DNA from 3 places in the Gardnerella sp. KA00288 genome. Region 2 is predicted to be linked to each of the others. Evidence: riboswitches for the same ligand, from Rfam matches in the RefSeq annotation. Region 2 holds a riboswitch; each other region holds the start of a gene.

Region 1 (4,244 bases), 230 kb from region 2:
TTATGCTGAGAATGAAAGTAAATTCAAAAAAATTTTTTGCGTGTCTTGATTTTTTCAAAAATATTTACAAAAAACGGCCAGCCGAAAACACGACTGACCGTTTAAACTTAAAGACTTAAGAAGATTTAAGTTACTTAAAAGTAGAAAGTTACTTCATATACTTCTTGCAAGCCTTGAATGCACTGTAACCAGCGTACTGAGCGGTAGAACCAAGCTCTTCCTCAATCTCAAGCAAGCGGTTGTACTTAGCAATACGCTCGCCACGAGCAGGAGCACCAGTCTTAATCTGGCCGGTGTTCTTAGCAACGGCAAGATCAGAAATTGTGGTGTCTGGGGTTTCACCAGAACGGTGAGAAACCATAGAGGTGAAGCCATTCTTGGTTGCAAGTTCAATAGCGTCGAGGGTTTCGGTGACGGAACCAATCTGGTTCAACTTCACGAGCAAGGAGTTAGCTGCACCAAGCTCAATACCCTTAGCCAAACGCTTTGGATTGGTGACGAGCAAATCATCGCCAACGAACTGCAAACGATCACCAAGACGCTTGGTGATTTCTGCCCAATCATCCCAGCCTTCTTCCTGGAATGGATCTTCAATGGAAACGATTGGATACTCGTTGATGAGCTTCTCGTAGTAATCAAGCATGTAAGCAGATTCGCGCTCTTCGCCATCGAAACGATACTTACCAGTTTCCTTGTTGTAGAACTCAGAAGAAGCAACGTCAAGAGAAATACCAATCTGCTTGCCTGGCTCGTAGCCTGCGGCTGCGATTGCATCCATGATGTACTTCAAGGAATCCTCATTGGACTTCATCTTTGGAGCGAAGCCGCCTTCGTCGCCAAGACCAGTAGCCAAGCCTTCCTTCTTCAAAACATTCTTCAAGGTGTGATAAACCTCAACGCCAGCGCGCAAAGCATCGCTGTAGGTTGCGAAACCGTATGGAGAAATCATGTATTCCTGAATATCGGTTGCGAAATCAGCGTGAGCACCACCGTTCATGATGTTCATGTTTGGAACTGGAAGAATGTGGCCATTGGTGCCGCCAATGTAGCGGTACAACGGAAGCTGAGCAGACTCAGCAGCAGCGTAGAGAGCAGCGAGGGAAACGCCGAGAATTGCGTTAGCACCAAGCTTGCCCTTGTTTGGCGTGCCATCAAGCTCAATCATTGTTTCGTCAAGAGCGCGCTGATCGGTGGCATCCATGCCGATAACCTTAGGAGCGATTACTTCGTTGACAGCCTTAACAGCTTCCAACGTGCCCTTGCCCTGATAACGGGACTTGTCGCCATCGCGACGCTCCCAAGCTTCTGCCTCACCAGTAGAAGCACCAGAAGGCACTAAACCAATACCCTGAGCGCCATCTTCGGTCTCCAAATAAACCTGAACAGTAGGATTTCCACGAGAATCCAAAATTTCGCGTGCATATACGCTTTCAATAGCTGCCACAACTACTCCTTTATACTATGGGTTGTGATGACTCTTTTAAGATTAGTGCGTTTTATGGACGTTATATTGTATTTGCAAGTGTTTATGCCGAGAACGTTCACGTGTCGCGAATTTGTACGTTTTGTCCATGCCTGTGCGCCATAATAGCGAACTGACACGGGGTGCAACCTTACGCATTCATATGATTTTGCGGATATTGCTGAGAACATACCCGTCGAACCTGATATAGCTAGTACTATCGAAGGGATGTCGGATGAATATCCACTTTCGCGAGCGCAAAACTGAATGTATTGCAAACAGCAAGCAAGCGAATAAGAAAGCAAATAAGTCGTTAAAATCTTTTAGCGCTTGGCTTTCTACAATAGTTATAGTTTTTTGCTGGTTTATTATTACGCTCGGTCCTGTTGAAAACCGCGCTCTGCCTTCACCGTTCGAAGTTATTAAAGCTTTCGTAGATTTACACAATGAGGGAATACTGTGGCCGTCTCTTGCAATAAGCATTTTTAGGGTTGTTGCAGGTCTTCTTTTGGGTATTGCGTTTGCACTTCCTGCCGGAATTCTTTCTGGAGGAAGCGCAATAGGTGAAACAATAATAAACAAGCCTAGCCACATGATACGTTCAATACCGTTCCCTGCTCTAGCTCCTCTTCTTATTATTTTTCTTGGCGTTGATGAGCTTATGAAGATTATGCTTATTGCAGTGGGCGTTTTTGGCCCTATGTATGTAAATATTCGCGATGGTGTTCGTAATATTGACCCTCGCCTTATTGAACTAGCTAAGGCTTATCATATTAAAAAATCTACTATTTTCACCACTATTTTTATGCGCGGAACTCTTGCTAATTTTATGACTGGATTGCGTTTTTCTATTTCCGTCGCATGGGTTGCACTAGTTACTTGCGAAACAGTTAATTCTTCTATTGGAATCGGCTATATTCTTTCGAGAGCGCAACAATTCTTTAGGCCGGATCAGATGATGGCTTGCATAATTATGTACGCAATTGCAGGTCTTGGATCCGAAATTACGGCAAATATTTTCGAATACTTACTCATGCCAGAACGAAGAATTTCCTAAAAATAAACACAATAAACAATAAACACAAGATAATAAACACAAAAAAGGAGCCAACTATGGTTAATTTCAAATTAAAAAGCGCAAGCAAGCGTGCTATTTGCGCATTGTGTGCTCTTTGCACAGCAGTTGCACTAGCTTCATGCGGAAGCGCTCAGAAATCTTCAAGCAACGCGTCTTCAGCAAAAGAAGATACTGGCACTATGCGCGTTGCTTATCTTTCTACAGCAAACTATTTAACTACATTGAAGAACGAAAAGTTCTTGCAGGAAGAGTTTGGAAAGTCTAAAGTCACTTACACTGGTCCTTACACTCCAGTTGATGGACTTACTGCAGTAATGAGCGGTAGCGCAGACGCAACAACTACAGGAACTGGCCGTTTTATTGATCTTATTGCCGAAGGTCAGCCTTGGGTTGCTTTTGCTCTCGAATACTACAATGGTGATTCTCAGGGAATTGTAGCATCTGCAAAAAGCGGCGTAAAAACCTTAAAAGACTTGTATGGAAAGAAAGTTGCTATTATTCACAATGGCGACACCGGCGACTACATGCTTCATCGCGCTTTCGATAAAAGCGGTTTAGACGTTTCTAAAGTTCACAAAGTTGAAATGAGCCCTAAAAACTTCCAGGCTGCTTTCTCTTCTGGACAGATTGACGCAATTTCTTCGTTCGACCAGAATCTTGCAGCAGCTATGACAACTCCTGGTTCTAAGTTGCTTGTAAACGCTAAGAAGTACGGCAATATGAACGTTACTATTCATATTGTTTCTAGAAGCTTTGCTAAGAAACATCCTGAACTTGTGAAGAAAATGTATAAGGCTCTTGTGCGCGAAGCAAAGAAGTCTCACAAGGAAAAGAATGTTATTGGCAACGCTTATAAGCAGCTTGGTGCGTCTGACACGATTATTAAGCAGATTGAAAAGTTTGATAATCCAACAATTAGACCAATCGACGCTAAAGGCTTGGAAATGATGAAAGTTCAAGCCAAGGAATACGTTAAGTACGGTTTGATTAAGCAGGCTCCAAAGAATTTGGATGATTCTGTAATGGACTGCAGCAAGTAAACGTTATTACCTAACTAAAATACGACTATGTTTAAGAGCATTTTTCATAAGCGTCACGATGCTGAAGTTTTGGAAGAATCTACTTACGAATCGAATATTAACGATAGTGATTACTGCGTTAGTATGGAGAATCTTGGTATTTCTTTCGCATCTTCAGAAAGTAAAAATACAGAAGATAATTCTGCAACTAATTCTTCTTTCGTATTGAAAAACATTACGATGAGAATTAAAAAAGGCGAATTTGTGTCGCTTATTGGTAGATCCGGTTGCGGAAAGACGACGCTTTTGAAAATAATTTCAGGACTTCTTACTCCTACTGAAGGCAGCATTTACGCCACAAGTCGTCAGGCTATTGGTTTTCAGGACGCCAGATTAATACCTTGGCTTTCTGTGAGCAAAAATGTTGTTTTTGGTATGGAAGCAAGTAAGCAAGAGCTTAAGGATATTGCGCATTTAGCGCTTTGCCAAATGCAGCTTGAAGACTACGATAACAAGTGGCCATCTCAGCTTTCTGGCGGCCAGCAGCAGCGCGTATCTTTAGCAAGAGCTTTAGTTAGAAATCCTGAATTATTGTTGCTTGACGAGCCTTTTGGTGCTTTGGATGCTCTTACTAGATTCGATATGCAAGATTTGCTTAATAAGCTTCAATCTGAATACGGCTGGA
Region 2 (4,244 bases):
GGAAGCTTTCTTGATGATGCTGCAAGCACCATTCAGCCATAATCGAGCCGCCGCGAGACACAATACCGGTTACGCGGTTTGCGGTAAGCGGCACGTAACGAAGAAGCACGCCGGCGTGAATAGTCATGTAGTCAACGCCCTGCTCGCACTGTTCAATAACCGTGTCTCGGAAAAGCTCCCAGCTGAGCTTAGAAGCATCATCCTCAACCTTTTCCAAAGCCTGGTACATTGGCACGGTTCCGATTGGCACAGGGGAGTTGCGCAAAATCCATTCGCGCGTTGTGTGAATATCGTTACCGGTAGAAAGATCCATAACGGTATCCGCACCCCACTTCGTTGCCCACGTAAGCTTTTCAACTTCTTCGTCAATCGAAGAAGTTACGGCAGAATTGCCCATGTTTGCGTTGAGCTTAGTTAAGAAGCGCGAGCCAATAATCATAGGCTCTGCCTCAGGGTGGTTAATATTGCAAGGAATTACAGCGCGTCCTGCTGCAAGTTCGGAGCGAACAAGCTCTACGTCGCAATTTTCGCGAGTTGCAACATACTGCATTTCTGGGGTTACAATTCCGTGACGCGCATACCACATTTGCGTAATCGGATGATCCGCGCCCTTCATTGGCTTATGCGTGCGTCCGCGCCATTCCTTAGAAGCTTTGCCTCGCTTAATTGCGCGCTTTCCGTCGTCTTGAAGATTGCGCCTGCGACCCTCATATTCCACAACGTCACCGCGGTCACGAATCCAGTCAAGGCGAAGTGGAGCCAAGCCCTCTTTAGGATCGCACTTTGGACCTTCAGTATTGTAGTCCTTAAAAGGCGGGTTAGGGCCAACGCCAGGAGTGTCCGAAAGCTTAATCTCAGTGTATGGAACTTCCAAATCGTAAGAACCGTACTCGTATTCAAAATGAACTGGAGTAGTTTTGCGAATATGAGCCTTGTCTCGCTGAGTGCATCCGCGTGAAGCAATATCTACGCGCTGCTGCTTAGCTAACTTTGCTGCTTCTTTTGCTTCTTTAGCGTTAATAAAAGTTGGCTTCTTTTCATCTTTTTCTGCAGACTTTTCTTCCTTATTTTCTGCAGAAATTACGCGCTTAGCATAGCCGTGCTTGCTTTCTTGGCGAACAGACTTCCAGCTTTCAACAAAATCATGCATTGTTGATTCTGGAGTTTGTGAAGCATAAATCGGTTCTGTAACGAAGAAGCCTGCAGCTTTTGTGCGAGCAATCATAGATACGTCTTCAAGCTGAGTTTTTCCGCCAACAAGAACAGGGAAGTCGCTTGCGGAGCAAATCGTATTGATTTTTGCTTCGTCCAACGTTGTGTGATTTGCTTCCAATTCGTAAGAGGCAGTAGAGTTTTCTTGCCCTTCTTCTGGGTTTCGCATTGCTGTTACGCAAATGTAGTCAATGCAACCGTCTGGAAGCTCGTTAATAACCTTAACTAAGCTTTCTGTTTCAACTGTTAAACCAATAACAGCATCTTCGCCAAGCAAAGCGCGCGCTTCTCGAGGTTCCATGTCGCTTTGAGCTAAGTGAACGCCGTCAACTTTAATGCTTTGATTTCTAGCCTGCCAAGCAACATCAACTCGCTCGTCAATAACAAAAGTTACTGAATCGCACTTGTTATTGTCTTCAATAATTTGCGCAATATCTCGAGCAATAGTTGTGATTTCTTTTGCGCTCTCATCGTTTGCATGCAAACGAATCAACGTTGCTCCTGCGCGCAAAGCATCATCAACAATATCGGTAAGCGGACGATTATTACAAGCTTTTGGGTCTGCAATAAAGCAGGCGGTGAGATTGAACTGATCACGCATTGATGCGTATGGATAATTCGAGGTCATACTAAAATCGTTGCTCCCTACGTTGTATTAACTAAACAGGTTCGAAGGGTTAGGTTTTGCCTATCTCAGCCTTCTAAAAGAAAGCACCCCTGCAAATGTCGAATTATCAGCCATTTTACACGATTACATGCACTTTTTAGTAAAGGCATGTTGCGAAGACTTCGTTCTTGTAAAGTTTTCACAACATGCCTTAGTTTTAAAAGTTAGAGTTTTAAATTTTTAGCGCTCGTGGTGATTTATAGTGCGTGAAATAAAATCTCCCAAGCTTTGCACAATCTGTACAAGAATAATGCAAAGAACCACGGCAACCGTCATAACATCGTACTGGTAGCGCTGGTAGCCGTAGCGTATTGCAATATCTCCAAGTCCGCCAGCTCCAACTGTTCCAGCCATTGCGCTAAAACCAAAAAGCGTTATGAATGTAAGAGCAGCGCCGCGAATAAGCGAAGGCAAAGCTTCCCAAAGCAGCACTTTGCACACAATTTGAAGCTTGCTTGCTCCAAAGCTTTGTGCAGCCTCAATTAAGCTTCCGTCAACTTCTGCCAAAGACTGTTCAACAATTCGCGCCACAAACGGAGCTGCTGTAATAACAAGCGGCACAATAGCGCCTGGAACGCCAAGAGATGTGCCAACAAGTAGGCGAGTGAACGGAATTAAAGCAACAAGAAGAATAATAAACGGCACTGAGCGCACAATATTAACTATCCAGCCAATAACAGCGCTTAAAGTTGCGTTTGGGCAAATGCCTTTTTTGTCCGAAATAATAAGCAGCACACCAATTGGAAGACCAATTGCATAAGCTAAAAGTGTTGCAACAGAAGTCATTACTAAAGTATCTTGCACGCCTTCAATTAGTAAATCGCCGTAGTTGTCAATAAATTGTGTAACAGTTTCAAGCATTTTACTTCACCTCGCTTGCAAGTGTGTAGTTTTCGGTAAAACTCTTCTTATTTCTATGATTTTCTACTTTGTCGTCTGCAATAAGCGTGCGCAAAATATCGCTTTGTGGATTTGCAAAAAGCTCTGCAGTGTCTCCTAATTCCACAATATTTCCGCCGTCAATCATTGCCACACGGTCGCAAATATTTCTAGCAACTGCCAACGAGTGCGTAATAATAACGAGTGTTACGTTAAGCTCGCGGTTAATTCGGCGCAATAAATCAAGGATTTGCGCAGTAGTTGTGGAGTCGAGTGCGCTTGTAGCTTCGTCGCAAAGCATAATCGAAGGATTATTTGCCAAGGCTCGAGCGATTGCTACGCGCTGCTGTTGCCCGCCGGAAAGCTGGCTAGGGTAGCGGTCTGCAAGATTTTGCAAGCCAACCAAGTCGAGCAAATAGTGTGCGCGCTCTTCACGTTCTTTTTTTGGAGTGTGATTTAGTTCAAGCGGAAAAGTTACGTTTCGCAATACTGTTCGCTGCTGGAAAAGACTAAAGTTTTGGAAAATCATTCCAATATTCGCGCGAACTTTAGCAAGCTCTTTATCTTTTACTTCGCTAATATCGTTGCCGTCAATTATAACTTTTCCGGAAGTTGGCCTCTCAAGCAGATTCATGCAGCGCACTAATGAAGATTTACCGGCACCAGAAGAGCCAAGTATTCCGAATACTTCGCCAGATTCAATGGTGAGATTAATATCGTGCAATGCTTCATGTGCTTCACTACCTTTTCCGTAGCTTTTATGAAGATGTTCAATCTGAATCATGCTTATTCCCTAACAGCTTATTGTTCTTAAATACTTTAGGTAAGTTCAATACTTAACTAAAATATCTACCCTACGTATATTACAAACTAAAAAATACTAAAAATACTGCCGCAAAGCACACACCTTGCGGCAGTATGTGGCTACTTGTTATTCTTTAGAAAACTGGAAGCACAGCGCCCTTATAATTCTTGGTAATATAATCGCGAACTGCACTTGTTTTCAAAGCTTTAATCAAGGCTTTAATCTTAGCCAGCTTTTGCGAACCCTTCTTTACAACAATAATGTTTTCGTAAGTTTTAGCGGCAATGCCACCAACTTTTTCGGAAGTAAGAGGATCCTTAGTTGGGTTAAAACCAGCCTGAATAGCGTAGTTTCCGTTCATTGCAGCAAGATCAACATCCTTAATAGCTGTTGGAACTGCAGACGGGTCAAGCTCTTTGAACTTCAAATTCTTAGGATTGCTCGTAATGTCGTTAACTGTTGATTTTACATCCTTTGGATTCTTCAACTTAAGCAAGCCGGCATCCTGAAGAAGCAGAAGTGCGCGGGCCTCATTAGAAGGATCGTTTGGAACTGCAATAGTAGCGCCGTTAGCTAAATCCTTAATGGTTTTTGTCTTTCCCGGGTAAAGTCCAAATGGCTCAAAATGGATTCCTGCAATTGAAATCAGGTGCGAGCCCTTTTCCTTATTGTAGTTGTCCA
Region 3 (4,244 bases), 330 kb from region 2:
CCTAAAAACATGCTCAATATGCTCGCGCACAACTTTGCGAAGAAGAGCATCCTGCTCAGCGCCATTAAGAAGCTTAGGATTAGGCTTATGCTGCAACTTACAATTGGCTGAAATAATACGAAAAGCAAGCGATTCCAACGTTCCAACCGGACGCGACTGCTCACTTACTCCAATAGAACGAATAATAATATTGTCAATACTTGCAGCCAAATTTCTGTTTTGCACTGCCATTGCTGTTATGCTATGAGGCCAGCGCTGGTATCCCGCAATTGTTGCACGCACAGCAAACTGCGTTTTTCCAGTATTTGGAGCGCCATAAACTAGCAGCGTACTGGTCAAATTCCCAGCACAATTGCGTAACGTGCCATCAAATAGCGCTTGTAATGCAGAATCCTCACACATACACTCAATTCTACCAATTGGGCAATAGTGGTGCGCAAGTTTTAACTAATTTTGCAAAACAGCTCGAGCGCGCGCATCTTTCAACGCAAGAAATACACGGCCAACACCAATAAAAATAAGCGTAAACACAACAAGCAAATAAGCAACTCCAACGCCTAAAGTAGTGGCGTTAAAAGTCTGAGGAGCAAAACCAAACCAGCCTGCAGGAGCACCATAATTAAGGAAATTGTAAGGCGCACGCATTGCGTGAACACCCCAACGAACACCCGCAAACTCGCTAAGCATTGCAGCATAAGCAACATAAGCTAAAGGCGGAATAGTAGCAAAATAAATGTGTGCGCTGGTTGAACGGAAGCGATAGTCAAAAAGTATAAAATCTACGATTGCAAGAAGCGGTGCGATTGCGTGAACGCAAAGACTACTACAACCGTTGCTCATATACGCACCAACAAAACCTAGCTTATTCGTAGGAGCTAAGAAGCAAAGATAAAGCGTAAATGTTACTGCAATGGCGATTGTCATCATGAATTTAAAAATGTACCAAGCGTTGGATTTTGAGTCGAACCATGCGAAAGATTCTGCAGAATCTGGCTGCGCAGCTGAATCTACAGAATTGCGAGCGCGCATAAAAGAGGTAGTGTCTAGTACAAGAGAACCAGCCAAAGCTACACAAATCATAAGATTAGAAAGATTTGTAAAGTAAGTAAAAGTCATAAGACCTTGCCACGAAGCTGCCATTCCGTAAACGGACGCGATTATTGCGATTGCTCGAATTGCAGTGCGCGTGGCGTATTCACGCACATCGAGAGGATTGGCAGCAGCTGTGGTTTGTTGCTCTAGAATGGAGTTGTTTGCCATGTTGACTCGCTTTCGTAACGTATGTCGATTAGGTAATTTATAGCCTACTTACTTACCATATTTATGTTTACACTACCGGAAAGCGAAAATCTGTAGAAAAAGTTGCAAAAATACGGCGAGATTTTTGTAGATACGTGCAAAGCGCGCGGCGACGCTCCAAACGCGAGAAAAGTTCCCCACATTTGGAGCAAAACGCCACGCCAAACTCTCCAAACACGCGAAAAGTCGCGCACGTTTGGAGCACGAGCTTAGAACCTAGCACGCACGTAACCAGCAAAAGCAAGTAAGTCACGAACAAAAGATATAGTCGAAGGATGGTTCGGAGTGCGCAATCGCCGCAAAATCGCGGGCGGCGCTGAGATTACATCCGTAGGACCTGATCTAGATAGTGCTAGCGAAGGGAAACATTATGACAATAGATAACGCTGCAGAAGCAAACAACAGCTCGCAAAAAACTTACGCATCTACTACTGAGTCAGTCGCAACAGCAACAAAAGTAGACACACTATTTTCCGTGCGTGCGCGACGTCGAATGTTCCTTAACGACGTTCGCCAATGCATCGAACGCGTACGCGCACAGCAGCCTCTTACACACTGCATAACGAACGTAATCGTACAAGACATAACCGCAAACGCACTGCTTGCAGCAGGCGCCTCGCCAATTATGGTCACAGATCCGGAAGAAGCGCACGCACTCGCACAAATCGCCTCCGGCGTGCTAATAAACGTAGGCACGTTCCATCAGCCTGAAACTTCAGAGTACATGCGCGCAGCCGTTGAGGGATGCGAAAAAGCAGATACCCCATGGGTTCTTGACCCGGTTGGAATTGGCGTGCCGGCACTTGCTCCACGCACTCGCTTTATACACGAAATTATTAAGCACCACCCTACTGTAATTCGCGCAAACGCCTCCGAAATCATGGCTCTTGCCGGCAAAGAAAGCAACGGAAAAGGCGTAGATTCTCACGATAGCGTAAACGATGCTCTTCAAGCCGCGCGCGAACTAGCAAAAAAGTATGGCTCAGTAGTGGCTATTTCCGGCGAAAAAGATGCGATTTACGGCCACGGATGTTTAGCTCGCGTAACAGGCGGTCACAAAGCTATGACCAAAGTAGTTGGAACCGGTTGCGCTCTAGGCGCGATAGTTGCAGCATACGTTGGCGCAAACCCAGAACGTCCGCTCGCAGCAACCGTTGCAGCGCACGTGCATGCAGCCGCCGCCGGAACTTGGGCAGCTCGCCAAACCACAGCTCCAGGAACTTTCCGCACGCTGTGGATGGACGCGCTTTCCACTCTTAGCGTAAACGACATGTTTAGTTTGACAAATATTGAGTTCACTGTTGAGCCTGTGGATTGGACACTGTATTTGGTAACAGATCCACGCATGGGAAATCGTCCAGAAGAAGAAGTGGCTGTGGAGTCGGTTGAAGGCGGAGTTACAGTTGTGCAATTGCGCGATAAGTATTCCGACGATGATGAGATTTCAGCAAAGGCGAAAAAGTTGCGTCATGCGCTTATTGATTCCGGCCACGGCGACGTGCCTGTGTTCATAGACGATCATGTTGATTGCGCGGCTCAGCTTGGTTTCAACTTGCACGTTGGGCAAAAAGATACTCCGTTTGTTGAGGCGCGAAAGGCGATGCCGGCTGAGTGGATGGTTGGTCTTTCTTGCGCGCGGCCTGACTTGATGGAGAAAGCTTACCTAGAGTGCAAAGAAAACGACGTTCCACTGCCGGATGTGATTGGCATAGGTGCCGCTTTTGAAACGCATACTAAGGCTCACGACGTGCCGCCTCTTGGAGTTGAAGGCGTGAACGAAGTTGCGAAAGTTGCACACTCTATGGGCGTAAAAACATTGGCAATTGGCGGAATCCATGAGAATACGGTATTCCCTATTCGCGATCTTGAGCTTGACGGAGTTTGCACTGTATCGGCGCTTATGTGCGCTGAGGATGCTGGAAAAGTAGCGCGCGAGCTTAAAAGCGTGATTACTAAATAATTACTTAGTGATTACTCAGTGATTACTGAGTAATCACTAATTCTTAAAGCTGTGCACTGGGGCCGGAATACGCCCGCCTCGCGTTACGAAAGCTTCGCAACTGGTCTGGTTCACCGGAATAATAGGCGCATATCCCATTAAACCGCCGAAGTTAGCCATCTCGCCAACGCCCTTTCCAATCACAGGAATAATGCGCACTGCCGTAGTTTTCTGATTAATCATTCCGATTGCGGATTCGTCAGCAATCATTCCAGAAATAGTAGCTGCGGACGTTTCTCCCGGAATAGCAATCATATCGAGGCCCACAGAGCATACGCACGTCATTGCCTCAAGCTTTTCAATCGTCAAACAACCAGACTTTGCTGCAGCAATCATGTTCGCATCTTCCGAAACAGGTATGAACGCTCCGGAAAGACCGCCAACATAGCTGCTGGCCATAATTCCGCCCTTCTTAACCTGATCGTTCAGCATTGCAAGCGCAGCAGTTGTGCCAGGAGCTCCAACCTGATCTAAACCAATCTTTTCAAGCACTTCGCCAACGGAATCTCCAACTGCAGGCGTTGGTGCAAGCGACAAATCAATAATTCCAAACGGCACTCCAAGCCTACGAGAAGCCTCTTGTGCAACCAACTGCCCCACTCGCGTAATCTTAAAAGCAGTGCGCTTAATAGTTTCACATAGAAAAGCAAAATCTTTGCCTTTAGCCGCGTCGAGTGCGCTAGATACTACACCAGGCCCGGAAACACCAACGTTAATCACAGCATCGCCTTCAGTAACTCCGTGGAAGCCGCCTGCCATGAACGGATTATCGTCAGGAGCGTTGCAAAAAGCCACGAATTTAACACAGCCGTAAGAATCTTTGCTAGCAGTCGCCTCTGCAATCTTTTTAATCGTGCGCCCAAGCAACTCCACGCAATCCATGTCAATTCCAGTGCGAGTTGAGCCAACATTCACAGACGAGCACACAATTTCCGTCTCGCTTAAG

What was found. A riboswitch is a leader RNA that binds a small molecule or an ion and turns the genes downstream of it on or off. The one in region 2 is predicted to bind thiamine pyrophosphate.
Region 1: another riboswitch for thiamine pyrophosphate. It lies ahead of HXT52_RS03190 (ABC transporter permease); the one in region 2 lies ahead of thiC (phosphomethylpyrimidine synthase ThiC).
Region 3: another riboswitch for thiamine pyrophosphate. It lies ahead of thiM (hydroxyethylthiazole kinase); the one in region 2 lies ahead of thiC (phosphomethylpyrimidine synthase ThiC).

What each region holds. Positions count from the first base shown of each region.
Region 1 is NZ_CP058373.1:845,059-849,302, forward strand. It holds gene eno (phosphopyruvate hydratase) at 149-1,444, opposite strand; TPP riboswitch at 1,592-1,708, shown strand; gene HXT52_RS03190 (ABC transporter permease) at 1,698-2,519, shown strand; gene HXT52_RS03195 (ABC transporter substrate-binding protein) at 2,576-3,580, shown strand; gene HXT52_RS03200 (ABC transporter ATP-binding protein) at 3,608-4,244, shown strand, end outside.
Region 2 is NZ_CP058373.1:613,384-617,627, forward strand. It holds gene thiC (phosphomethylpyrimidine synthase ThiC) at 1-1,840, opposite strand, end outside; TPP riboswitch at 1,838-1,941, opposite strand; gene HXT52_RS02265 (methionine ABC transporter permease) at 2,060-2,740, opposite strand; gene HXT52_RS02270 (methionine ABC transporter ATP-binding protein) at 2,742-3,542, opposite strand; gene HXT52_RS02275 (MetQ/NlpA family ABC transporter substrate-binding protein) at 3,697-4,244, opposite strand, start outside.
Region 3 is NZ_CP058373.1:278,460-282,703, reverse strand. It holds gene HXT52_RS01055 (PD-(D/E)XK nuclease family protein) at 1-402, opposite strand, end outside; gene HXT52_RS01050 (hypothetical protein) at 448-1,260, opposite strand; TPP riboswitch at 1,571-1,680, shown strand; gene thiM (hydroxyethylthiazole kinase) at 1,793-3,259, shown strand; gene HXT52_RS01040 (PFL family protein) at 3,296-4,244, opposite strand, start outside.